One region of the Bacillus sp. AC266 genome, then DNA from elsewhere that is predicted to be linked to it. Evidence: riboswitches for the same ligand, from Rfam matches in the RefSeq annotation. Region 1 holds a riboswitch; the other holds the start of a gene.
What was found. Region 1 has a riboswitch for cyclic di-GMP ahead of AC0IXC_RS25470 (methyl-accepting chemotaxis protein). Riboswitches for the same ligand answer to the same signal wherever they lie in the genome.
Positions count from the first base shown of each region.

Region 2: another riboswitch for cyclic di-GMP. It lies ahead of AC0IXC_RS20375 (SpaA isopeptide-forming pilin-related protein); the one in region 1 lies ahead of AC0IXC_RS25470 (methyl-accepting chemotaxis protein).

Region 1 covers NZ_CEEDEC010000008.1:101,298-109,313, forward strand. The annotation lists gene thiE (thiamine phosphate synthase) at 1-577, shown strand, start outside; gene AC0IXC_RS25465 (anaerobic C4-dicarboxylate transporter family protein) at 695-2,008, opposite strand; cyclic di-GMP riboswitch class I at 2,291-2,375, shown strand; gene AC0IXC_RS25470 (methyl-accepting chemotaxis protein) at 2,516-4,255, shown strand; gene AC0IXC_RS25475 (non-ribosomal peptide synthetase family protein) at 4,419-7,991, shown strand.
Region 2 covers NZ_CEEDEC010000005.1:88,889-108,727, forward strand. The annotation lists partial or broken gene AC0IXC_RS20375 (SpaA isopeptide-forming pilin-related protein) at 1-3,344, opposite strand, end outside; cyclic di-GMP riboswitch class I at 3,405-3,495, opposite strand; gene AC0IXC_RS20380 (TetR/AcrR family transcriptional regulator) at 3,668-4,204, opposite strand; gene AC0IXC_RS20385 (CPCC family cysteine-rich protein) at 4,622-4,885, opposite strand; gene AC0IXC_RS20390 (hypothetical protein) at 4,895-5,329, opposite strand; gene AC0IXC_RS20395 (DUF975 family protein) at 5,548-6,201, opposite strand; gene AC0IXC_RS20400 (PH domain-containing protein) at 6,403-7,842, opposite strand; gene AC0IXC_RS20405 (PH domain-containing protein) at 7,835-8,311, opposite strand; gene AC0IXC_RS20410 (hypothetical protein) at 8,550-8,684, opposite strand; gene AC0IXC_RS20415 (TetR/AcrR family transcriptional regulator) at 8,687-9,268, opposite strand; gene AC0IXC_RS20420 (hypothetical protein) at 9,470-9,766, opposite strand; gene AC0IXC_RS20425 (lipase family protein) at 9,781-10,986, opposite strand; gene AC0IXC_RS20430 (hypothetical protein) at 11,100-11,423, shown strand; gene AC0IXC_RS20435 (DUF1433 domain-containing protein) at 11,962-12,282, shown strand; gene AC0IXC_RS20440 (DUF1433 domain-containing protein) at 12,393-12,713, shown strand; gene AC0IXC_RS20445 (hypothetical protein) at 12,963-13,220, shown strand; gene AC0IXC_RS20450 (DUF1433 domain-containing protein) at 13,513-13,827, shown strand; gene AC0IXC_RS20455 (LutC/YkgG family protein) at 13,986-14,687, opposite strand; gene AC0IXC_RS20460 (LutB/LldF family L-lactate oxidation iron-sulfur protein) at 14,668-16,098, opposite strand; gene AC0IXC_RS20465 ((Fe-S)-binding protein) at 16,101-16,838, opposite strand; gene ecsC (ecs operon protein EcsC) at 16,976-17,683, opposite strand; gene AC0IXC_RS20475 (ABC transporter permease) at 17,697-18,908, opposite strand; gene ecsA (ABC transporter ATP-binding protein EcsA) at 18,901-19,644, opposite strand.

The sequences.
Region 1 (8,016 bases):
ACTACAAGTATTGAGGGATGCACTAGAAGGCGGTATAACAATTTTTCAATTTCGTGAAAAGGGAGAAGGGGCTTTAACGGGAGAGAAACGTATTGATTTTGCGAAAGAACTGCAAGCGCTTTGCAAGGAGTACGATGTACCATTCATCGTAAATGATGATGTGGAACTAGCCCTCGAGTTAGATGCAGATGGCGTGCATGTTGGACAAGATGATGAAGGAATTACTTCTGTTCGTAAAAAAATGGGAGATAAAATTATTGGAGTATCTACACATACAATTGAAGAAGCACGCTGGGCGATTGAAAATGGAGCCGATTATTTAGGAGTTGGTCCAATTTTTCCGACGAGTACGAAAAAAGATACAAAAGCGGTTCAAGGAACGAAAGGTCTAAAGTATTTTAGGGAACAAGAGATTACAATACCGATCGTTGGGATTGGTGGGATTACGATTGAAAATACAGCTTCTGTTATAGAAGCGGGTGCGGATGGTGTTTCAGTTATTTCAGCGATTAGCTTAGCGGAATCTGCGTATGAAGGTACGAAGAAATTAGTTGAGGAAGTAAATAAGAGTTTGTAGAAAAAGCCTATGTAATATTTTAAATGCTATATGGAGGAATAGACTGCCAAAAAAGTTTAAACAAACGTTTGATTAAAAAAGCACAAACCTTTTTAAATAAAGGTTTGTGCTTTTTCTTTAAAACATAATTGAAATTAAGAGCATTCCAATTCCAATAGAAGTAAAGGTTGCGATCAGGCCCGGAATCATAAAGCTATGATTTAAAACATATTTACCAATTCCTGTTGTACCAGTACGGTCAAAGTTAATTGCAGCAACGATTGTCCCGTAGTTTGGAATGAAGAAATATCCATTTACTGCAGGGAACATCGCAATAAGTAATGCCGGCGGAATACCAAGTGATAGTCCAAGTGGCACTAAAGCACGAACTGTTGCTGCTTGGCTATACAGTAAAATAGATAGAATGAATAGTGCAATAGCAAATAGCCATGGTGCACTTGTCACTAAGTGTTGAATTGATCCTTGAATTATATTTAAGTTTCCGTTGAAGAAAGTATCTCCCATCCAAGCGATACCAAAAATAGCAACAACTGCTGTTGCGCCTGCTTTAAAGACGTTACCAGTTACAATGCTTTCCACATTTGGTTTACAGAAAATAATAATGAGAGCAGCAATGGTTAACATGACCATTTCAATTGTGTTTGGCATGGAAAGACGAGCTAACTTCCCGTCAACCATCCATCCCGGACGAAGGGCTTCAAATGAACCAAGAAGTACGACAAGGAAAGTTCCTACTAGGAAAAGGATAACTGATAATTTAGCGCCTTTTACACCCGCAAATTCTTTTTTCTCTTCAAGTTTAGGGATCATTCCCTCTTTTAATCGCTTCAAGTATTCAGGGTCTTCATTTAATTCTTTTCCCATTTTACTAGCAACGAATGCAGCTACCATACAAGCAATAAAAGTAGAAGGGATACTGACTTTTAAAATATCTAACAAGGTGATTTTATAGTCGGCTAACATTGCTAAAAGTGCAACTGTTGCAGCCGATATTGGACTAGCTGTAATTGCCTGCTGGGAAGCGATAACGGCAATTGACATTGGTCGTTCAGGTCTAATTCCTGATTCGCGAGATACTTCGGCGATAACGGGAAGTACAGAATAAGCGACATGACCAGTTCCCGCGCATAGCGTGAATAAATAAGTAACAATAGGAGCAAAAAATGTAATACGCTTTGGATTTTTTCGTAATGCTTTCTCAGCAAGGTAGACAAGGTAATCCATTCCTCCAGCAGCTTGCAAAGCACCGGCAGCTGTAATTACTGCTAAAATCATAAGCATTACATCAATAGGAGGAGCTGTAGGTTGTAAGTGGAAGACGAAAACAAGTATTGCCATACCAACGCCACCCATTACTCCTAGACCAACTCCGCCCAGGCGTGCACCAATAAAAATGCAGATTAGTAACGTAAGAAATTGTAGCCAAAACATGATAAACTACCTCCGAAATTCGTAAGTTAAGATATATTCGAATAGTTTGATTTGAATGAAAAATAAGTAATGATCCGAAATAATCCTTGTATTATATACATTTTTTATTATATAACACAAGAAATGTAACATTCACATACTTTGTTAAATTATTTCAAAAAAATAATCCGTTAAAACTTTATATTTATATGTACAAATGGGTGGACATTTTAATTTTTATGTTGTAATCTTTGAAAGAGAATATTGTAATTCTCATAGAACTCCCATATCGTTCAACTCGTTCAGCGAGAAAGGCAAACTGATGGAAACATGAGGACGCAAAACTACAGGAGCTAAGGTCGAAAGGCTATGCTAGCCAGTTACCGGACGGATAGGGTTGGTCTTGGCCAATGCTTTTACATTGGTCTTTTTTTATTCTCGAACATATTGAGAATCATTTCTAAACAAAATATTCGTATATTTTGTTTTTTTGTTTTTAATTTTGATAATTAAGGAAGGTGAATATTAGTGAAAAAGTATTGGCATAAGTTATCATTTCTTCAAAAGAACGTCTTATTAACTGTCTTAGTTATTTTGACGCTTGTTGGAAGTATGGGTGCATTAAGCTTCAACATGTTTCAAAATAGTATGATGTCTTTATTTGAAAGACAGTCTATTGAAACGGGAGAGATAGTGCTAAAAAAACTGGATGTAGAATTAGTTAGAGACATGACGAAAGATCCTACAGCCGAAAGAGTGAAAAAAGAAAAGTTAACAGGGCAATTAGATGAAGTGTCAAAAGAATTGAAAAGTGTTGGACAAACGTATGTTACAGGAGCAAAGGCGAATGAAAAGCGAGAGTTACAACTCGTTGGTTTGACTACAGAGTTAACAAATGCAGTCCCTGTAAAGCCGGGAGATTATTATGAACAACCCGCTCATTGGATGAATGCATACGATAAAGTGATGGATACGAAAAAGGCTCAGATGACAGAAGTATATGAAGATGAATTAGGTTCGTGGGTGACAATATTAGAGCCAATTACAGATGGAGAAAACAATATTGTTGCAATTGTTGCGGCTGACTTAGATGCTTCTATCGTTCCTAGTACAAAGAAGAATTTTGTGATACAGGGTATACTCTTTATTATTATTTCATTAGCAATGGCAACTATTACTCAATTCTTTATCGTACGTCACTCGTTAGCTCCATTAAAAGATTTACGAGAGGGATTACGTAAGATTGGTGAAGGTGATTTAAGTATTAAATTAAAAGAAAGACCAGATGATATTGGAATTATTAATATATATTTTAATAACACGATTGATAAATTTAAAGGGATTATAGATAAAGTAAGACAGACTGCTGAGCAAGTTTCTTCTTCTTCACAAGAATTGTCGGCAAGTACAGAGGAAAACAGTATGGCAGTTCAAGAGATTGCAAGTTCTATTGAAGGTTTAAGAGTAGGAGCGCAATCTCAAGAAACTTCAGTACAACAATGCCTAGGAATTGTACATGGAATGGAAAATAAGGTAGAAGAGATAACTGGGGCTGCGAAACAAGTTGCAGTTGCTTCAGAAGGTATGGAGCAACATTCAATTGAAGGTAATGAAGTCATTGGACAAATCATTAATCAAATGAGTTTAATCCAAAATGCAGTACAAGATTTATCTTCTATCATCTATTCGTTAGAAACAAGGTCAAAAGAAATTAGTGATATTGTAACTGTAATTACAGGTATTTCAAATCAAACAAATTTATTAGCCTTAAACGCTTCTATTGAAGCTTCACGTGCTGGAGCAGCTGGAAGAGGGTTTGCAGTTGTTGCTGATGAAGTGCGCAAATTAGCAGAACAAACTGAAACGTCAGCGAAAGATATAGCGAAATTAATTAGTGAAACGCAGACTGAAACAGAAGAGGCTGTAGTTTCAATGCAGAAAGGTTCAAAAGAAGTAGAATCTGGAATTACTCTTGTTCAAAGTAGTGGTGCGTTCTTCGAGAAAATTTCAAAGTCAGCACAGTCTGTTACAGATCAAGTTAGGGCTGTTTCTAGCAACTCAGGTGATATTTTACAAAATAGCCAGAATATCGTTCAAGTCGTAAATGAATTATCACATATCGCGAATACTTATGCGAATAGCAGTAGTAATGTTGAAGAAAGTATGAAGGAGCAAGAAATATCAGTACAAGATATTGCAGAATTAGCTACATCTTTAAGTTGGCTTTCACAGGAGTTACAAGAGTTGATTGGAGAATTTAAAAGTTAATAAAAAATATAAGGTGTAGATATAATCTGCACCTTTATTTCTTTAATTAATAGTCTAATATCTAAATTTAAAGATGTTAGAGGTAAAACTTTAATCAGTAGGGGATGAACACCCCCACTGATTAAAGTTTCACTTTATTTTATGGAGAGCGAGAGGATTCAGTATGAGTATTTTCTTAAAACGTTCATATGTGGAGAGATATGAACAATTTTTGCAACAAAATTATGAACCACTTATGATACCGAAGGATTTTCAAGTAAACGAATATAAGCAGATGAAAATTGAGGATATACAAGCGATCGAACATAGTAAGTTAGATATAATAGTCGCTACTTTTGTATGGTTGCATCATGTTAGTAATGAAAAATGTATAGTGATTCCTCATTATATGGAACAGAGTAGTTATCCGTTATGTATTACGATTTCAGAGGAACTTTCTTATGAAGAGCTAAAAGTAGAAATTAATGATCAAATTGTGCAGTTAGAAAACATGGAAGAAGTACAAAAAGTATTATTACAATATGATGAAGGAAAATGGGGGAAACCTGTAGTTACAGTAGGAAAAGAGAATAGAAATAGTCAGTTGAACTTTATTGAATTAAAGAATAATTACTTTGAGGTTTCTTATAATAAAATGCAATTGGAAGAAAAAACAGCGACTCGTTATATAGAGCAAATTGAGTATGTATTACAGCAAGGAATTACAAACGAGAAGCAATGTATTGTAGCTATGGATATTACTCCAGAAGAAGAGTTAGCAATATATAAAGAGATAAATCATACAGAAGTACCATATCCGAATAAGAGTATTTCCGATATGTTTTATGAAACAGTAAGGAAGTTTTCAAATCGTATAGCTTTATCTTCGTTAGAAGGAACATTAACATATGAACAACTAAATAAGAGGAGTAACCAAATCGCTCATATGTTATTACATAATGGAGTGAAACAAGGCGATTATGTTGGTATCTTTATGAAGCGAAGTATTGATACGGTAGTAAGTTTATTAGCGGTTTTAAAAGCAGGCGCTGCGTATATTCCAATCGATCCAGATTATCCTGCCAATCGGGTGCAGTATATTATTGAGGATAGCCAATCGAAATTAGTGCTAACAAAAGAAACAAAAATTCCGTATGAAGGCATTCGCGAGTTGTCTCTTTATGATATTGAAAAATTTTCAGATGCAGATGTGAAATTGTCAATTCATCTTGATGATATTGCATATATGATCTACACATCAGGTTCTACAGGAAACCCGAAAGGAACAATGCTTGCGCACCGCGGGGTAGTTAATTTATGTACATGGATGCAAAGACATTATGAATTAACAGAAGAAGATATTTTTGCACAGTTCCCATCATTTAGTTTCGATGCGTCTATTTGGGAGTTATTTGCTTCATTGTTCTGTGGTGGAAATGTATATGTTTTATTAGATGAGCAAAGACTTTCAGTCGATGCTTTTGCAAATGCAATTTATAAAGAAAAGGCAACATCTATTTTAGGATTAGCTACAATTTTCTTACAACAAGTAGCAACATACCTTCCAGATGAAAGTAAATATAAGTTGGATTCATTAAAGAGAATTGCAGTTGGTGGAGAAATGCTTACTGCTGAAGTAGTGAAATTATGGCGACAGAGAATTGGTACTCATGTTCAATTGAATAATGCATATGGTCCGACGGAATGTACAATTACAACAACTACTTATCCAATTCCAGAGGAGTTAAATGATAAATTTGCTAGTATTCCAATTGGGAAGCCAGCGGATAATTATAAAGTTTGGATATTAAATGACAATATGAAAGTTTGTCCAATTGGTATTCCAGGAGAATTATATATAGAGTCAGTAGGTATCGCGAAAGGTTACTTTAATAAGCCAGAGAAAACAGAAGAAGTGTTTATTCCACACCCTTTAAAACATGATAGTAGGATATACAAAACAGGTGATATTGTTAAAGTATTGAAAGATGGAAATATTGAATTTCTACACCGTAAAGACAATCAAGTGAAAATTAGAGGACACCGAATTGAACTAGGTGAAATCCAAAATACAATTGCAAAATATGAAATGATAAAAGATGCCGTTGTATTTACGAAGAAAAGTGAAGAAGGTAGTCATTATTTAGTCGCTTTCTATACAACTGTTAATGAAGTTGCTATGGAAACCTTAATACACGATTTAAGAGAACAATTACCAGATTATATGGTGCCATCTAAGTTAATTTATATTAATGAACTGCCACTTACACCAAATAAAAAGGTTGATGTGAAGCGATTAGCACAACTGGAAGAAGAGTATGAGCCAGTTCGTTCACAAGAATATATCGCACCATCTACTGAAGCGGAAGCAAAAATAGCAAAAGCTTGGATTGATGTATTAGGCGTCTCGAAAGTTAGTGTCCATGACGACTTCTTTACAGTTGGTGGGCATTCGTTAAAGGTATTACGAGTTTTAACTCTATTGAAAGAGGATTTCCCGCATTTAACAATTCAAGACTTTTTCCAGGAACGCACAATATATAGGTTATCGCAAATTCAAAGGGAATTAAAAGTAGAGGAAGAAGACATATTCCGTGAATATAAAGTAATTCATGAGCCAGCAACAATTTCACATATAAAAGAAGTGAAAAGCGGTAAAGTTTCAAATATCTTTTTAACAGGAGCTACTGGTTATTTAGGTTCTCACATATTGCATGAATTACTAAAAGATACAACAGCACATATTTATTGCTTAGTAAGACCAACGCAAGATATACAACAAAGAATTGTTAATACATTAACAAATTACTTTAAAAATATAAAAAAAGAATGGCTACAACGTATAACAGCAGTACCTGGTGATCTCGGGGCAGAGAATCTTGGTATGAGTGAGGAAGAATTTAAAGTCATTCGTTCCAAGGTTGATACTGTAATTCATTGTGGTGCAGATGTAAGACATTTTGGAGATGTGGCTCAGTTTGAAAATGTGAATGTGCAAGGAACGGGTCGTATGCTAGCGTTAACTGAAGAAGGAGCGACATTCCACTTTGTTTCAACAATTGGTATTCCGATAGAATTAGCGATGGATCAATGGGATATATATGAAAAAACAGGTGATTTTAACTACGATGTGGTGTTGGAGAATGTGTATTCTAATAGTAAACTACAGGCAGAAAACCTTGTTCGTGAAGCGATAAAAGATGGTGTACGAGGAAATATTTATCGTGCGGGTAACTTAGCTTGTCATTCAGAAACAGGAAGGTTCCAACAAAATATTGAAGGAAATGCATTCTATCGTCTGATTAAAGCGATGTTACTTATTGGACAAGCTCCGAATGTAAAGTGGAAAATTGATTTTACACCAATTGATTTTGCTAGTAAATCGATTGTAACATATGTACAAGATTCACAAATAGCTGGAGAAATGTTACACATCTGTCACCCATGTCAAGTTGAATTTGAACATTTTATAAAGCTAATTGAGGGATGTGGATACAACCTTGAAATGGTTCCACTTTCGGAATATGTAAATACCGGGCTTGAATTAGCGAAGGGAAATGAAGTAATAGCAGAGCTAATTGCTTCTCAAGTTGCAGGAGATGGAGCACAGCAATCTGAAATTGTAATGGGTACTCGTAGAACGAATGAATGGATTAAGAAAAAAGAACTGGTAGTGCCAGCGATTAATAAAGAATTTATTCAGCAATTATTAGCTCATGGTGAAGAAGTTGGATATTTTCCAAAAATAATGAAATGATATGTACGCTTTTGTTTGTTCAATA
Region 2 (19,839 bases), on a different contig from region 1:
GCTGTAACTCTACCTTTTTCAATTTCGAATGAAATTGGTTTTTCTAGTGGTTTGTATCCGGCTGGTGTTTCTACTTCTACCAACTCATACTTTCCAATAGATAAATCTGAAACATTTGCTTTTCCATCTTTATCCGTTGTTACTTTAGTAACTACTTTACCTTTTGAATCACGTACTTCAAACACAACACCTTCTAATGGTGCTTTACTATCTTTGTCTATTTTCGTGATTTCAACATTCCCCGTATCCACCATTTCGTTTTCTACAGTAAATGTTAAAGACTTCGTCATACCTTTTTTAATTTCAAATGATACTGGTTTTTCTAACTTTTTATAACCAGGTAAACTTTCTACCTCTACTAATTCATACTTTCCTACAGGTAAATCTGAAACATTTGCTTTTCCATCTTTATCTGTCGTTACTTTTTTCACCTCATTGCCCTTCTCATCTTGGACAACAAACGTTACTCCCGCTAACGGCGCCTTATTATCTTTATCTATCTTCGTTATCTCTACGTTTCCCGTATCTACCATTTCATTTTCTACTTTTAATGATAGTACCTCGGTCATGCCTTTTTTGATTTCAAATGATACTGGCTCTGTTAGTTTCTTATAGTCTGGTAAACTTTCAACTTCTACTAGTTTGTATTTCCCTACTGATAGGTCTGCAATTTTTGCTTTCCCATTTTTATCTGTTGTTACTTTCTTTATTACTTTTCCAGCTTCATCTTGCACTTCGAAGACTACACCTTCTAATGCTTTTTGGCTGTCTTTATCTACTTTTATAATTTCTACTGAGCCTTTATCTAACTGCTCATTTTCTACTTTCAGTGATAAGACTTCTGTCATACCTTTTTTAATTTCGAATGATACTGGCTCTGTTAATTTTTTGTAACCTGGTAAGCTTTCCGTCTCTACTAATTTGTATTTTCCTACTGATAAGTCTGAGACATTCGCTTTTCCATCTTTATCTGTCGTTACTTTTTTTACCACTTTTCCTTTTTCATCTTGCACTTCGAAGACTACGCCTTCTAATACTTTTTGACTGTCTTTATCTACTTTTGTAATTTCTAATGAGCCTTTGTCTAACTGCTCATTTTCTACTTTCAATGATAGGACTGTCGTCATACCTTTTTTAATTTCAAATGATACTGATTCTGTTAGTTTCTTGTAACCTGGTAAGCTTTTCGTCTCTACTAATTTGTACTTTCCTACTGATAGATCTGAAACGTTTGCTTTTCCATCTTTATCTGTTACTACTTTTCTTACCACTTTATCTTTCTCATCTTGGACTTCAAATTCGACACCCGCTAATACTGCGCCGCTTTCTTTGTCCACTTTTGTAATTTCTACATTACCTTTGTCTACCATTGCATTTTCTACTGTTATTGGGAATATGCCGTCCCCTGTTACATTTACTTCGAACTCTTTTTCTTTTAATTGGTATCCTTCGGGCGCTTTCGTTTCTTTTAAAATATATTTTCCTGGTGCTAACGGTTTAGAAATTGCCTTACCGTCTTTATCTGTAATAATATGCTCAACTACTACACCGTCTTTTACTATATCAAACTCTGCATTTGCTAATGCTTTACCACCATTTTCCGAATCAATTTTCTTTAATTCAATTTGACCCTTTTGCATGGTATTTTTAATTTCAATTGTTTTTGTTTCTCCAGCTTGAAGTGTAACCTCTACCGGACTTGTTAATTTTTGATATCCTTCAGGTGCTACTTTTTCATAAATTTTATACGTTCCAGGTGCTAAAGTTTGAGGGGCTGAAAAACCTTTTTCGCCTGTTTTCAGTACTGCAACAACCTTATCCTCACTATTTCGAACTTCAAATTCGGCACCTGTTAACTCTTTATTCGGATCCTCAGCATCTATTTTATGAATAGCTACTGTACCTTCTTTTGGAAGTTCCGGCGGCGTAACCGTTACTTCATTCGATGTTAATTTCTTATCATCAAAATGTAATTCTGCTTTATTAGGAATCTTCTTATCTACGTAAGAAGATAAGTCTGCATCAGCTTTAATTTTCGCCTTAATATTCAAGTTAATTATCTGGTCCTCATATGACTTATAGTCAAAACTCTCACCGAACGTAAATATTACTTCACTTTTTTGTTTATCTATCTTTAGTGTTCCTTTAGAAGTAATATCTTGGCCATTTTGATCATACACTTTTGCCTCTAATACTTCTAATACATCTTCTAAATCATCACTAATTACCATAGATGTGTATTTAGGAGGATCGTTTGGTATATGTGTACCAACTTGATATTGAATAGGTTGATCCATTTGCGCTAACTGCTGATTCTCTACAAGCTTACCATTCTCATCAACTATATTCTTTTCAATACTAGGTGGATTATCGTCGCCTGAACCGGTTCCTCCCCCACCACTTACGAATACTTCTCCTACTTTTTCTTCAGTTTTAATATTTTTGCCTTCTAATTTCACTGTATTTTTATGAGGCTTTGCAGCGGGATTGGTAATCTTTGTTTTATATCTTAAAATATAACCTTTTGAACTGTCTGGAAATTCAATTGTAAATCCAGTCTTCGTTGCATTGATTTTAATTTTAGATAAATCTGCTGGCTTAATATTTGTTGGTGCATAACCATCTTCAAATACAGCCTCTTCTAATACTACACTGTCTGTAATTAACTCATGCCCAGGTCCTAATGTATCTGTTAATTTAAGATCTTGCATTTCTGTTCCAGTTGCATTTACATATACAAGCCAATCAGCAATGGACGGATCTTCTTGATTATAAGAACCCCATTTCAATAGGTTATCTGTATTGGGCTGCGGCTTCGGTCTCTCTGTCGTATTACTTACACTTACTTCTTTATTTACGATTTGACCATCAACGTTAAATTCTAATGGGATTTTTTGGACACCATCATATGCTTCTAGACCAAAGTAAAATTCTACGAATAAAGAACCTTTAACGTTATTCTTTCCTTCTACATAATCACCCATAGTACACGTTAATAGACCCTTTTTCATCTCACATGTACCAACTGTTTTGCCTTCAGCATCTTTTAAAGGAAAACTCATATTCATAAGATCTTTTCTAAATTCTTTTGGCATATCAATTGTGAATTGATCTCCACTTTTTATTTGCTCTTTAGCTGACCACTTCACTTCTACTTTCATACCATCTGAAGCCTGATATGGTTCAGATGTTGTGCCATCAGTACGAGAAATATTAATCTCGTCCACTGGATTTTTTATCACAGCGGCTTGAATAACTGGAGCCCATACATTCAGCACTGAAAATAATACTAGAAAAACTAATGAAACCATTGAAATGTGCCTTTTAGTACTTTTCGTTTGCATAATTTCCTCCTAATTTTTTATATTTATATAACAAAAAAAGACCGTCCGGTTGCATCAAAAATGTGCAACCAGACGATCTTAGTAACCAATATATTACCGTAGACTCTAAGCTTTGCGGCCTATCCTTTCGAATAGTGTGCTAAAAATATTTTTTTATTCTTTTTTTGTTTCATTTTCCTTTTGAACCAAATATTACTATACCGTCTGGACGGTTATAATTCAACACCCTGCAAAATTGTTCTATTATTCTAATAAAAAAATAATTCCCCATCGGATTAAATAAACCAATGGGGAATTATTTTTTATTCTATAGTTTGTATATTCTATTTATAGGAAGCATTGATAAGAGCTTGAATCACTTTTTCTCTTAATTCAGAACTTAGTCTTCCAATCCCTAAATATTCCGAATACCATAATCCATCAGCTGCTAATCTAATAATTGTGGCACAAACAGAATCCATTTCATCATTTTCTATTTTAGTTTGCAATTGCTGAAATGCTTGTTGTAATGGCTCAAGTAATTCCGGTTTTAGCATTAATGCTGCCATCATACTACTACACAACTCTTCTGTTCTTTTCTCATTACTTAATCTTTCCTCTACAAAAGAACGAACCCACCTTCCTTTCTTCTCTGTGTCTTCCGTTACCTTATTATGAATAGCACCATGATACTCCTCTGTCCCTTTAAGTATCATGCCTTCTATTAAAGCTTCTTTATTTGAAAAGTGATACAATAACCCACCTTTACTTACACCTGCCTCTTTTGCTACTGCTTCTAAAGTTAACTTAGCTACTCCTTTAAATTGAACAATTTGAGAAGCGGCGGCTAAAATTTTTTGCCGTGTTATGCTCGTGTTCATTCCTTTTTAAACCCTCATTTCTACTAATTCTATCTAAATACGTATTTTATTTTTAATATTGTTGAATACTACTAGATATTTTTTATTCAATATAGGCTTCATTACATTTGAATTGTTAGTTGCTTCTTCTATTAAAAATTTCCATATCATCCAATATGATAACATTAAATACACTCCGTAGACTATACATCTATACATTTATATAAATTCCTAATATCCCCATAAATGTGAAATACAATTTTAACGAGTCGATTTCCTATCCTTTAGTTTTCAAGCATTTTTCGACGCTGGTCTTCCTACCACCCTATCAGCTTTATTGTTTTATTTTATAAGACGGTGCCAATCCTTTAATCACTAAATAAAAAATGTTATTACTTCTCTTTCTATAAGTAATAACATTTTCTACCTATAAACCACTTAACAAATTTCTCTCCAACTAGCGTCCCTCACATCTTCACTAGTCGCCTTTCTAACTGATTCAACAAAGCATTCCTCGCAAGCACCAAACGCAATGAAATTTCTCTGCGCTTGTCTTAACGAGGGCTCATTTGCTCCGCCTTCAAAGTCATGATCGTTAAACTGAACAGAATCATCTTCCCAATAACATATGTTACAGATTTCATATGTACCTGGTGGTTCTTCTAACGTTTTATATCTGCAGCATGGACAAGTGTATTTCATATAATCACCTTATTTCTCTTCATATGTAGTCCTGCTTACTAAAAATGTAATAGAGCAAATGACAGTTAGTCCCATAAAGTACATCATTACAACAATACGCGTATTTTCATATATTGTAGGGAACCCGTCAGATATAACTTCATAACCAAAAACAATACTTATAGCTAAGAGAATATATAAAATTAAGGATGGAATAAAATGTAGCTTTACAGGTAAAATAACACACCTAAACAATATCTCCCCAAGAAGACAGCCAACTAAAACAACAGGGATTCCAATTATCAAAGTAGCAGCCAACATGTTGGCCATAGCAATAAAAAGATTCGTAAAAATAGAAAATAGCCCTCCTTCGAAAATCCCCTTCTCATCGTATATTTGAACTATCGTCATTGAAATAAATAAGCTTAATAAAGAATGGGAATACGGAATTAAAAATTTCCTCAATCATGCTCACCTCACTTTTCCCTTCACATATATTATTCACTATTTCCTATCATTTTTACATAAAAAAATAACCCTCTATGATAAAACATAGAGGGAATAATTTCTATATAAAAACCTATACCTTATCCTGAAGTGAACCCGAAAACAGAACACATATCAAAACACCTAAACCGTCTGTTCCCTATATTCTTTAGGGGATAAGTGGTTTAGGTGTTTTATTAGAAGGTAGTACCTTCTTTTTTATAATATTCTTTTGAAATCTCTTCATAAAACGCTGCCGATGTCGCGTAGAAATAAGGTGCAGACCATAAGAAACCGATTCCTAAAGTAAGAATACTTAAAATGAACCAGCCAAGGAAACTTAAGCATAGTAAAAAGTAATCCATTTTATGTCCATTCATCATACGGCGACTTTCGGTAATTGCTTGATTCGCTGTGTATTCTGGACGATCATTCAAAATAAAATACGTCATAGAATAAGAAAATGATTTAATAATACCCGGAATAATAAGAAGTAATGTCCATAGCATCAAGTATACATACATTAGTAAATATGTTAAAAACGACTTCATAAGCTTACTTCCATCGCTAAACCATCTAAATAAATCACCAATGCGAGCACTAGTCTCACGGATTACATTTAAAACAAGATAGTAGGCGCCTATTGTTAACGGACCAATAACAAGCATTGCAATAATACTTACTGTAAGCGAATCACTTGCTTCTTCCCAACCCCAAAACATCGAGAAAACACCTGTAATTAGAAGTTCAACAGCTCCAATAAGGATTCCAAGTAATAAGGTTGCCCCTACCGCTAATCCCCATTTTCCTTTTAATGCATCAAGTGCTTCTCTTTTCAACTGACTTATCATATATAACCTCCTAATATTATTTCTATATTAGTATACCATTTATATCAAAAATTTCACGAATTTCCCTGAAATAGAAAGGTACTACTTTTTTCTGATACGTATTGAGAAATGTGAGCTGTATTTGCACCCATATATGAATCAAATTACTCATTTCTCCATAACAAAAAAGCCTGCCTTTCATACTAGGCAAGCCTTTTCAAATTAATTCTCACTTATTCTCTTCTTATACCAATCCTGCATTCTCTCCGCATCTTCTACTCTCGTATGCTCTAGTTTATAATTCGATGATGCACTAGAAAACGTATACGTACATAAATCCGCTCGGCGCTGGAAATATGATTGTGTTTTTTCAATTGATTGGACGTGTCTTCTTCTTACAAGTCCTGTATGTTTCCCAATACTACGATGTATAATCGTAATTTGTTCTCCATTTACACCGTAACCATTTGTTTTAAATGTTGCGTATCCAAGTGTAAAGATGAGGATAGCTAGCGGTAACAACGCCCACATGATGAAATACTTTTCAAAGTATATGCTTATCCCAGTAAGCGGGACTGCTAGCATTGCGAAGAAAATGAAACTATCAATTAAATAACGGCGCAAGGCTGCTTTTGGTAATGCAGTAATATTTGTATTCAGTTCATATGGCAATTGTAAATGAGCGAGTAACTCTTGCACACGATCTTTTCGAATAATCGGATGCAGCGTAACTTTGTCTTTCTCTTCTCCCAATCCCTTACTTTGAATGACTTCGACTTGCACAGCACAATAACCGAACATCTGACGGAAAATACCTTCTTTTATCGTAATCCCTTGAATGCGGTGTAACTTTAGTACTAGTTCTTTCCTTTCAAGTAATCCTTGAGAAATACGCACTTCATCGTTTTTTCGATTTACTGTGAAATTACCATGTTTTAACGCGTAACCAATTGTAGATATAATCCACGAAAGGACGAGTAAAATAGCTACCATGTAAATCCAGCCGTATATATCATGATCCATTACATACGACTCTACGCTATTTTTTATCCATTTCGGAATGTACTCATCTACTTGGTGATACACGAAAAAGATTAATGAGAATAATAATCCAAACTGACCAGATGTAACAGATGCTAATAAAATTTCTTTCAAAGTTAATTTGTACTCTGTCGCTTGCTTTTCCTCTGTCATAACTTCTTTTTCTACTACTTCTTCTGATGTTTCTTCTGCTTTTACTTCTGGAGTTGGCTCATTTAGTAAGGAAATAAGCTCCTTCGCCTCATCTTCTGTAATACCAGCTAGGCTTACTTCGGCATCATCGCCTCCGCCAGCTGTTTCGATTTGAATTTTCTTTAAACCGAGCATTTGATATAACACGTTTGAACTTGTATTAATCGTTTGAACACGTTCTTTATTTAAGTAGCTCTCCTTCTTCACAAAGAGCCCTTGTTTCACATGTAATACGTTATTTTCAACCCAGTATGTTGTGTAATACCATTTTTCAAACGCTGAAAAGACGGTGAGTAAACCGAATCCAGCGGGAATTAAATACCAAAATGGAAACTTTCCATTTAAACTAAACATGAAAATAAATAATGGTATAAAGTCTGTTATTTTTAATTCTAATAACATCGTAATGGGATGCTGCCTCTTATACATCCTCATCACTCACTTTCGCTAATTCTGCGATTCTCGTTTTTAACATTTCTGCTTCGTACATCGTTAAGCCTGGAATGCTGTGAGAAGTTGCCGCTGTTGAAATATGTAATTCTGCTAATCCATATTTTCTCATAATTGGTCCTTGTTCAATTGTAACGTGCTGTACACGAATCATCGGTACTAATACGCGCTTTACAACGAAAAGACCGTGCTGAATTTCAAGCTCTTCTTCATTTAATTTATAGCTATAATAACGCTGACGTAGTTTCGGGAATAAAAAGTACGAAAATGGTGCTAGCGCAACTGTTAACCCAACCATCACATACAAAATCCACGCCCACCAATCAAACTTTATCATGAGGAAAAGGTATACTAAGATGACGAGAATACCTATCCCTTCTTCAATTACAGCACGAACTTTCCACACCTTGACCATGTCAGGATGAATTTCATTTTTCAATGGATCCATGTAACCACTCCAAATCTATTAATCTAATATATGAATACCCTCAATCTATATTTTACATAACTTTACAGAAAATTAGTATTTATTCTTCTTTATCTTTCTTCTCAGGAATAAAATATCCGAACCAAAGTAGCCAAATGAAGCCGATTAACTTCATCCAACTTCCATCCGCTTGAAAAGCTTCAATCATACCTGGTATTTTATAAAGTGAAACTTTAATCAGCCCTCACCAATCGGGCTTTTACGGGCAGTTGATCCCCCACCTAACTTCTTTGCTTTCGCTGAATTTTGAGGTGGGGGTCTTACTGCCCGTTAATGCGGGATAAATGCCAATAAATCCAAGAAAACCGAGCCACCAGTTTTTTTGCATTTTCACTTTTATTCCTCCTTCATGACGTTTTTCACATTTCGAATCCAAATTTCTTTATACTTTAACTGGAATCCCATTAACATGTAATTACTCATATTATCGATCACGAGCGCTAACGTATGAGCATTTTCTTCCGTTGCCTGTTGTGACACAACGTCAAGTTCCACACCTTTCTTCAATAAATCGTGGAAACCATTTAAGAAATCTTCTTGTATTTCAAATAAGCGTTTCTGATACTTTTCATTTCGCGATGCAGTTACGATGAATTCATTTATGACGCGTAGTATGCCTTCTTGTCCTTCATACTCAGAGAGCATATGTAAACCATCGGCAATTAATTTTTCTGCAAAGTTTTCTTTCGTATATTGCTCTTTATCGAAGTAACTTGCAAAATGGTACCCAGAAAAAATTTCTTCAAATAAAAAATCAACTAACGCTTCTTTAGAAGAAAAATGATAATAAATAGCCGGTTTTGAAATACCTACCTCTTTCGCAATCATAGAAAGGCTCATCTTCTCAATACCGTGCTCTGCCATGAGTTTAAATGATGCCTCTACAATGTTTTGCGATGTTTGTAAATTCTTTGTCATACTGTACCTCACTTATTTTTACTTACCAGTCGGTAAGTAAATTGTAAAATAAAAAATCATCGTTTGCAAGTTTGATTCAAAATTGTATATTACTTTTTCAATCTACATTATGGATCTAGGATCATATTCCTTAATAATGACTACAATAATCTTTAATCCAGTTAAACTACAAAAAGCACCTTTGTGAGTGCTTCTTGTAATTTAATATTTAGGCCCCATGTAATCATAACTTTGATCTAGCGCTTTTAATAAATCAATCGCACCCTTTAACTCCCTTTTATCAGACTCTAATTCTTCCATCCTTCTTTCGATATCTTTTTTAAAAGATTCTAAATCACTAATGGCCTTCTTCCCCACTCCAAGTTGCGACCAGCTTGATAAGAGTAAATTATGTACATTACTTACAACTCTTTTATTATGATTTAAGTCTTGGATCATATGGTCAAATTGTTGTAAGGCTTGGTTCAATGCTTCTTCATTTAAGTAAATTCTCGGCATCCTAATCTTCTCCCTTAATATTGTTGATCCGTCTTCTTATAATCATCGGCTTTCTTCTCAATAAAATCTGAAATTTCCGTTGCTGTTCGTATGTACCAAAAACTTAAATGCTCTACATGTCCACGTATATTATTTACTTTAGCTTCTACCCGTCTACTTTCAGCCGTTTCTAATAATGTCATCATATTAGAAATTAACCTCGGTACTCTATCTTGAAATTCTTGCGCGTTTCGCTTCATATCTCTTACAGCTTGTTCTAAATTCTCTACCACTACACGAATTTCTCCCCCGCCTAATAACGCGCCTGGTGAATCATAAACTCTTTCATTCGTGTCTACATTTAACAAGTATTTATTGGATAAAGACCCATTCTCTCCAAACCGGAAGTTCTGATCTGTTTGATAGTGATAACCAGGGCCACTTATCGAATTCAAAAATCGAGTAACATCCATCCCAATCTTTTGCTGTAATGATAGCTTTGACATTTCTTCTTTCGAAATTGTTGGGGTTACCGCATAAGTAGAGCCTATATGACTTTCATATGCACCAAATGGTCCATAGCCAATTGAATCATTTCCGTGAACAACACTTACAATTCTATTATTAAACTCACCATTATTTGCTTTTTCTTGTAAATCAGGCGGTAACAAATGTTTTGCACTCGGCGCATTCCATGACATACATCTTACATTATCATTAGATGCCGCTGCATATTCCGCTAAAGCTCCCCCTAACGAATGACCCGTCGTATATATCTCCACATCATCCCTGTCCTTGTATGTATCCGTTACTTGTTTCATGACCCTTTCAGCCTGTTCGAATTGATTGTGTGTTTCCCAGCGCTGATTCTCTTCATTCCAATATTTCTTTGAACCTTCATTCTCAGTCCCTGCTACAGGAGGTGCTGCTGGTTCATGAACACCTTCTCGTAATACAAAATGATTGGTATCCGTTTTTAAATCCTTCATGCCTTCCCCTGACTTCATCGGAATGCCTAAAGAGTTTTTCTCTATAATTTTATCCCCTTCTGTACCTCGGAAAGCTACCATAACTTGCTTTTTCCCATCGACATCTCGTTCAAAGACTACTGCGTCCATTCCGGTTTGTTTGTCGTGGAATGTTTCACGGACCTTCCATGTTTGTAAAGTATCATCATTCGCATTATTCACTGTAATTTCATTTCTTAACTCTTTATCTGATTTATACGCATCTTTAGCCATTCGATAAAAGCTTAAATCTAACACTTCTTGTGTATTTTTGCTATCCAAAGTATTCCCTCCTCGGGATATTTAGTATATTCTAAATTATAGAACAACATTAACGGAGGGTAAACATGAGAATTAAAATCCGAAAATTTACCTTTTTTGTCTTTTTTATCTTTGTAAGTACAATAATTGGGGGATGTAATATGCAGGAAAATAATAAAGAAAAACAAATAGTAGATAAAGCAACAGAAAAAACAATTAATTACTTTAAAGAGAAACAAAATTTAGATGTAACTATTACTGATTACAGGTTCCCTTCTAATGATCTAGAATCAGTCTTCATAACTGGTCATATCAAAGATGATGAAAGCAAGGAATTCACTGCTACAATAGATTACAATAATAATTATAATGTTGGTTCTGTTTCAACGAATTTTTCTCTAAAAAAATAATACAATATGGATAAAAAAATGAGGAAATAGCATTAAAAGAAAAAGCAGAAAAGATCGCAATCCAACATTTTAAAGAAGATAAAAAGCTAGGTGTCACAGTGACAAGAGTGGAATTCGCCCCCTCAGATTTTTGGGTGATTTTTGTATCTGGTCATGTAACAAATAATCCAAACCGTAAAATAACTGCAGATATAAATTATAAAAATAAGGTTGAAAGTATTAGTTATGATGACTGAAATTAATATGAAAATAAAGTATATTTTTGTTGGCCCTTTATATTAATTCCAATTATTTCATATGTATATAAAGGATGAGATCAATATTCAATAAGCTCAACTTCTAACATTAAAAATTTAGAAGCAATGTATCAAACTTTTGGGCACCTAACAATAAGGTGTCTATTTTTATTTTCAAAAGGAGCCCCTCAAATAATTCTTAAAAACCTAGATTGATTTGAACCTATTAAAACATTTTAAAGTTTCTCTTCTACAACATTTGATATATCCCTAATTTAGGAACCAATGATTGGAGGAGAATTATGTTGCATAAAAGATTGTTTTTTTATTTAGTTTTCATTTTCATTATTACTACCTTAGGAGGCTGTAATAATGAAAATAATACCGAGGAAGAAATCATTAATAAAGCAACAGAAGAAACCATTCAATATTTCAAAAAAACAGAGGGCTTAGATGTATCAATTACTGATCATGAATTTGGACCAAAAGACTTTCAAACTATCTCTATATCAGGCTATGTGACTAATGATAAAACTAAAGAATTTACTGCTTCAGTTGAATACGCAAATAATTATCATATCGGCGCTATTTCAACCACCAAAAATTTAGAGCTTAAAAACTAATAATTGGGGCACTTTAGAGTGCCTTTTCTTTTTGCTTCACTACACAATGTTCAGTGAATATAAAATTTAGTGGCGAGGAATATAACGCACTATTAATGGAGTGATTATTCGTGAAAAAATATAGTATAAGATTATTCATTATTCTTACACTTATACTTTTAGGAGGATGCAGTATGAATAATAAAACAAATGAAGAAAAAGAAATAGTAACAAAGGCAGAAGAGGTAACAATTAAATATTTTAAAGAAACAGAGGGCTTAGATGTAACAATCACTGATCATAAATTTGGACAAAAAGATTTTCAAACTATCCTTATCTCAGGTTATGTAACAAATGACAAAAGTAAAAAATTTACCGCTTCAGTCCAATACGCTAATGATTATCATATTGGTTCTATTTCAGCGTCTAATAATTTGAATTTTAAACACTAAATCTAATAGTTTCACGTCAACATAATTATTTAAGTTTTTTCTTTAATTCAAGAATGTTCTTTATAAGAAATAAAAAGCAACGGTTATCAGAAAAAGTGAGTGCTTTTTTCACTAAAAACATTCCTTCTATCACGATATTTTATATAATCAAGATGCCATTACTGGAGGATAAATATGGATATTAAAATCAAAAAAATTAGTTTTTTTCTATTCTTTATATTTATTTTAAGTATTTTAGGGGGATGTACTATGGATCAAAAAAACAATGAAGAAAAAGTAGTAAAAGAAGCAAAAGCGACAACCATTACATACTTTAAGGAAAAGCAAGATTTGGACGTAGTAATTACTGGGCATGAGTTTGGTCCTAAAGACCTACAATCCATTTATATCTCTGGGCATGTCAAAGATGATAGAGACAAAACATTTAATATAACTATTCAATATAGCGGAGATAAATACACGATAGGTTCAATTTCTAAAAGTAAAAGTTTAAAATTAAAATACTAACACTTCCCATAATTTTCATCTAAATCATTCCTATATGCTCCCAATGATTTTCAAATAGTTTTTATAAACGGACATGTGAAAGATAACAAAAATAAGATTTTTTCTATGGACGCAGAATATGATGGAGGAGAATATCATATAAGATCTATGTCTCACTCCAAAATTTAGAGCTTAAAAACTAATAACCTTTTTACTTTGGAGTCCCGTTTCTTTATACCCAGCCACACCATATTCTGTGGATATACAATTTAGTTAAGAGGAATATAACGCAAAATTCATGGAGTGATTATTCGTGAAAAAATATGCTATAAGATTATTCTTTACTTTCACACTTATCCTTTTAGGAGGATGTACGATAGATCAAAAAAATACTGAACAACAAATCGTTAATAAAGCAACAGAAGAAACCATTCAGTATTTCAAAGAAAAAGAGAATTTAGAAGTGACTATTACAAATCATAGATTTCCTTCTAATGATATCGAAACTATTTTTATAACGGGTCATATCAAAGATGATACAAATAAGAAATTTACTACTTCAATTGATTATAAAGATGATTATAATATCGGTTCTATCTCTACCACTAATTTCAGCCTAAAACGCTGAAAAGACAATCTGAAATTTTCCTTTTAAACATTAATCATTAGAACAAAAAGACATCCTAAATGTGTGATTAGGATGTCTTTTTTATAAGACAAATCAATTCCTATTTAGATAAACGGGAAAAAGTTTCATCTATATTTCCAACTCGCACACGTAAATCATTATTGATCATCCACAATAATATACGCTGTTCTAATTGGCCCATGCACACCTACGACAAGGTTCATTTCAATATCCGCGCTATTTGACGGACCAGAAACGAAGTTCACACAAGCCGGCAAGTTTTCTCCCGCTTTACTTTGATCATGAATCAGTTTTGTAGCTTGGGTTAATCTTGGTACAATCGTACTTTTAGGAACGATTGCAATATATGACTCTGGAAGAAGACTCACATGTCTTCCTTTTAACCCATCATTAAATAGCACAACGGTTCCTGATTCTGCCAAAGTCATATCACTGAACGTAATGCCAAGGTCAGCAGCTTTCGCAAATTTTACGTCCTCTTCTTTATGATCTAATCCCCATGTACGAAAATGTGTTGTTCCTTCATTGCTGAAACATGGCGTAAGACCATACTCATTAAAGCGCTCATCATTCGAACATATAACAGATTTGATATTCCAATCTGTTATAAAAGACCCCAATGTTTCAACAAGGTTTTCCTTTGTTGTTCGCTTTACTTCTGTATGAATCACTTCGCAGTGCTCTATTAACTTTAATACAAGTTCATCTTGCGCCAGTCCGTCAAAAACATCCCACTGCGGGGAAAAAGACCAGTTCGGTTTTTTCACTGCTTCTGGACGTTTCCTACCAAGCTTTTCTGATAACTGGAGTAAAAATTCCTCACGATTTTGGATGGCCATCATTGTTCTCCTTTTCGTGTTTTTCAAACCACTCTCGAAACGGTTGTTTTTTCGGAACTGGAAAATCTCTCGCATCCGTCCAAGCTTTTAACGGTCCAATTCCACGCTCGATCTTATCCCCTTTTGCAAGAGGTTTTAATGCATACGGAGCGCTCTTCGCTGCAAAAGAAAATAGTCTAGGACTCTTAACCGCTTTTTCAAAACCTTTCATAGCCACGTTCCAAGCTACGGGTGATTGTTTTTCTTCTACAATGCGGCTGCGGTGTTTAATTAATAAGTCGTGTAACGGGATTTTCACTGGACACGCTTCTGTACAAGCACCACAAAGGCTAGATGCGTAAGGTAAATCCTTATATTCATCATATCCCCCTAAAAGCGGTGTCAACACAGCTCCAATTGGTCCTGGATAAATAGAGCCATATGCATGCCCACCAATATGCCTGTATACAGGACACACATTAATACATGCCGCGCAACGAATGCACTGGAGGACACTTTGGAATTCTGTTCCTACAATATCGGAACGGCCATTATCAACAATGACTAAATGAAATTCCTCAGGTCCATCTGTTCCGCCAGGCTCAGTTAACCCTGTAATATAACTTGTTAACTTTTGTCCTACAGAACTTCGGCATAGAAGTGTTACTAAAACATCAAGCTCTTCCCATGTTGGAACAATACGTTCCAGCCCCATAACTGTAATCAACGTTTTTGGAAGTGTCGTAGTAAGTCTTGCATTTCCTTCGTTTGCTACGATAGAAATTGACCCAGACTCTGCAACAGCAAAGTTACATCCAGTCACCCCTATATCCGCTGCAAAAAAATCATCACGTAAATACGATCTTACAAACCTCGCCATTTCCGTAGGATCAGATGTTCCAGTGTAATTTAACTTTGTTTTAAATATTTCACAAATGTGTTCTTTATCTTTGTGAAGACACGGAACAACAATATGTGATGGAGGATCGTGGTCGTTCACTTGTAGAATAAATTCAGCAAGATCTGTTTCTAACACTTCCGCTCCAGCTTCTTCAATCGCTTCATTTAAACTAATCTCTTCCGTTACCATCGATTTTGATTTCACAATTTTTTTCGCGTTTTTCTTTTTTACAATCTCTTTTACATATTCCCTTGCGTCTTCTGCAGTCTTTGCGAAATAAACGAAACCACCGTTTTTCTCAATATTTTCACTCAGCTCATATAAATAATAATCAAGGTTTTCTAATGTATGCTTTCGAATTTCTTCTCCTAAAGCTCGCCATTCTTCCCAGTTCCCAAGACTCTCAGTAGCTTTTAATTTCTTGACTCTCAGACCATCTTGCGCTTTCCTGACAGCCTGTCGCATAAATTGATCCCCAATACCTGTTGCAGTACGCTTATGAAAGGGATCGTTCCCAATTTTCATTCCCATCTCTATATCCCCCCTTGTTTTCGATCTTCATTTAATACTTGAGCAATATGTTTTACATCAATTGGATAACCATTACGTGTTAAACGTCCTTTTATATTCATTAAGCAGCTACAATCCATCCCGATTAACAATTCCGCACCGGTTTCCATAATATGCTTTACTTTTTCTTCAACCATTTGCTCAGAGATTTCTGGCATTTTCACCGAGAATGTCCCTCCAAATCCGCAACAATCATAATTATGCGCCAATGAAACAACTTCCAGTCCCTTTACACACTTTAATAGTTTTTGCGGTGGTTCCTTAATCCCCATTAATCGGCTCATATGACAAGATGTATGAACCGTTGCTTTTTTATGAAGCTCCGCACCTAAATCTTCTTTCCCTAACACTTCAACTAGAAATTGTGTGAATTCATATGTTTTATTTCCAAGTTCAGTAGCTTTTTTCTTCCAATCCGCTTCACTTTCAGAAAATAAGCTAGAAAACTCGTGAACCATCATAGCGCAAGACCCCGATGGTGCCACAACATATTCTGAACTAGCAAAGGCTTCAATCATATGTTTTGCAGCTGTTTTTGTTTCTTTCACATACCCGCTATTATAAGCAGGTTGTCCGCAGCAAGTTTGAGTTTTTGGAAAATCAACTTCACACCCTAAATCTTCAAGAATTTCCACAACATCTTTCCCTACTTCTGGATAAAAAACATCTGCAACACAAGTGATAAATATTGATACTTTCATATTTTGCACCCCTAAATACAGTAAAGTAAGCTCAAGTAACTTTATCTGTATATTATTGGTAAAAAAATTAAAAATATGAATAAAAATAAAAAAAAGTATCCTAAATGTGTAATTTAGGATACTTTTTGTAAAACAAATTAATTTCTATTAAGCAAGCGCATACGATAACAATTCATCGTCACTTCCCCAAGCCTTTGCAATAATTGATAATTCGCATATGCGCCGACCGGGGCACCGATGATCGGGACGAGCTGGAGCATTTTTGCTAAATCGATATAGTCTCGGTATTCTGTTTGGAACTTTTCCCAGTCCATATGATTTTCTTCTTCTGTATCCCACGTTTCAATCGCTTTCCATACTTCTTTTCGGTGATCGTCACTTGAAAAAGCAAGTTGGAAAACGTGAAGAATAAAAAGGCGCTCTTCTTTTTTACTCGTATCAAATCCGTACAATGTTGCTGCATCAAATAAAAATTTTATTTTAATAGTAAGTAATAACGGGAAATCGGCAAGGCCAAGGAGAATACCACCTGCTCCTGTTCCTGCCCCTTCTGCCGCTGCGACTTTTTTGTACTCATCCATTTTTTTACGTACTTCATCGTCTCGTCTTTGCAGTGACCAGTTCGTTTCTTTTAGCTTCGGTTTTATGAAGTTTGATCCAGCACTAATTGTTTGCACCATCATCCGAATCGTTTCTGTTAGTACCTTTTGCACTTTCGCGGGCACTAGTTGTTGCACTTTCACCTGCACTTTTTTAGAGAACCGTGTCATCATAGAAGAATCTTTCATGAATGTAGCTTTCCACTGCTCCAATTCTTTTATAACCTTCTCTTCATATGTAATCATAGGTTCATTCCTTTCAGTTTAAACGCTCAATGCGCTTTGCACCGTATTGATAAACGAAACCAATACTAAATAATATGCTTACTACAAATAAAATGCCGGTCATTATGAAATCTTTCGTCGCAAGTGCAAATATAACTGTAAATACAACGCTGCCGATAATAAGAATCGCATTTAATAAAGTAAGGAAATCTCTCTTCTTCTCGTCTCCCCCTACCGGATATAAATCAAGCCAAACTTTCATACGGTGATGTTTCCAAAGGGTTAAGAGCTGGTAGCCGATTAAGTATAAGAAAACAAGGCTTACGATAAAACGTCCATATAAAAATGGGATAAAGTAAAGAATAATTCCCCCAAGAACGAGTAAACGCATATATAATCCGAAATAGTTACCCGATCTTAAAAATGTTCTCGTATATAAGTATAAATATGTACGTTTCTCACCGATCATCGAAAGAATGAAATCAAGCCATTTCCTACGTGATACTCTCTCTTTTAACGCTGGTACATCAACGAACATATTCGCAATGCGGTACAGCAGCATCATTTTTTTACCTTCTTCAGAAATTAAATACTCCCAGTTTAGCGGCTTTCCTTTCACCTTTTGATGCATAACAGCAAGGTATAGTGCCATAAGAAAGACAATTACACCGGTAAAAATGAATGAAGTACGTTCTACAAGGAAGTACACAAATAAGCCGTTTAAGATAAAGCGAATGAACCAATCTGCTTTTTGAATGCTTTGATCTGTTAAAAATGATTTTTCCCACGCTACGAATAAATTCCACGCTTTTACAATGACAAACGCGATTACAATCCATATGTAATTGGCACCTGTTTGTTTCATTTGCTGGAAATATAATGGGGCAAGCGCAGCTGCTACCATTGCGATTATGTATAACTGAATCATAAACGTAAAGAGAAATGCCTTCGTAAAGTAAGGCTTTAACTTTTCTTCAACTGGAAGCAAATACACGAGATCCGCTTCTTTTAATAACGTTTGGATGGACCCAGCTGTTAATACGAGGCCAAGTAAGACTGCCATAACAAACGCTGTCGGAAACGAAGGTGTTAACGTTTGTAACCATTGCTGGTAATAATACGCTCCTGCGCCGATGATAAATACGAAAATAAATTTCAAATGATCATTAAATACGTATTTACTATATGTACGAACTTCTTTTAGAAAGTACCGAAATCGTTCTTTCCATAACGCTGTACTATTCATAATCTTCTTCCTTCGTTAACGCAATATAAATATCATCAAGCGTTGCACCAGGCATATTAAACCCGGATTGAAGTTCTGATAATGTTCCCATCGCTCTCACTTCACCTTGATGCAAAATAATGAATGAATCACAATAGCGCTCTGCTGTCGCTAAAATATGTGTACTCATTAAGATGCCCGCACCACTCTTTTTCATTTGATCCATCATTTGAAGAAGTGATTGAATCGCTAACGGATCAAGCCCAACGAAAGGTTCGTCCACAATGTAAAGTGATGGTTCAACTAAAAATGCACTCATAATCATCACTTTTTGTTTCATCCCTTTTGAGAAATGAGACGGAAACCATTTCAAACGATTTTTCATCCGAAACTCTTGTAATAGTTGTCCTACGCGTTCTTCATATTGTTTTTCATCTACACCGTACGCCATCGCTGTTAATTTCAAATGCTCTTCTAACGTTAACTCATCATATAATACTGGCGTTTCTGGAATGAAGGAGAAACTAGAACGGTACGCTGTCATATCATCACGAATTGTTTTCCCATTAATTGTGACAGTTCCTTTTTTCGGCTCCATTAAACCGATGATATGTTTAATTGTCGTACTTTTCCCGGCTCCATTTAAACCGATCAAGCCAACAAGTTCGCCTTTATTAACAGAGAACGAAACATTTTGCAGTACAGGTCGTTTCGTATATCCTCCTGTAACATTTTCTACACGCAATAACTCGCTCATACGACACCACTTTCTTCATTTATATTCATTCACTTTTGTAAGAAATGTATATATTCATCTTACCAAAAATCATGGTGCACTACATAGTATCGATGCCTTCAAAAAAAAATTTAAATTTCTTGGCATATATTTTTACGAAAGCGGACATCATAATTAGTGAAGAAGGAACACATTGAAAAAGCAACCACCAATTGA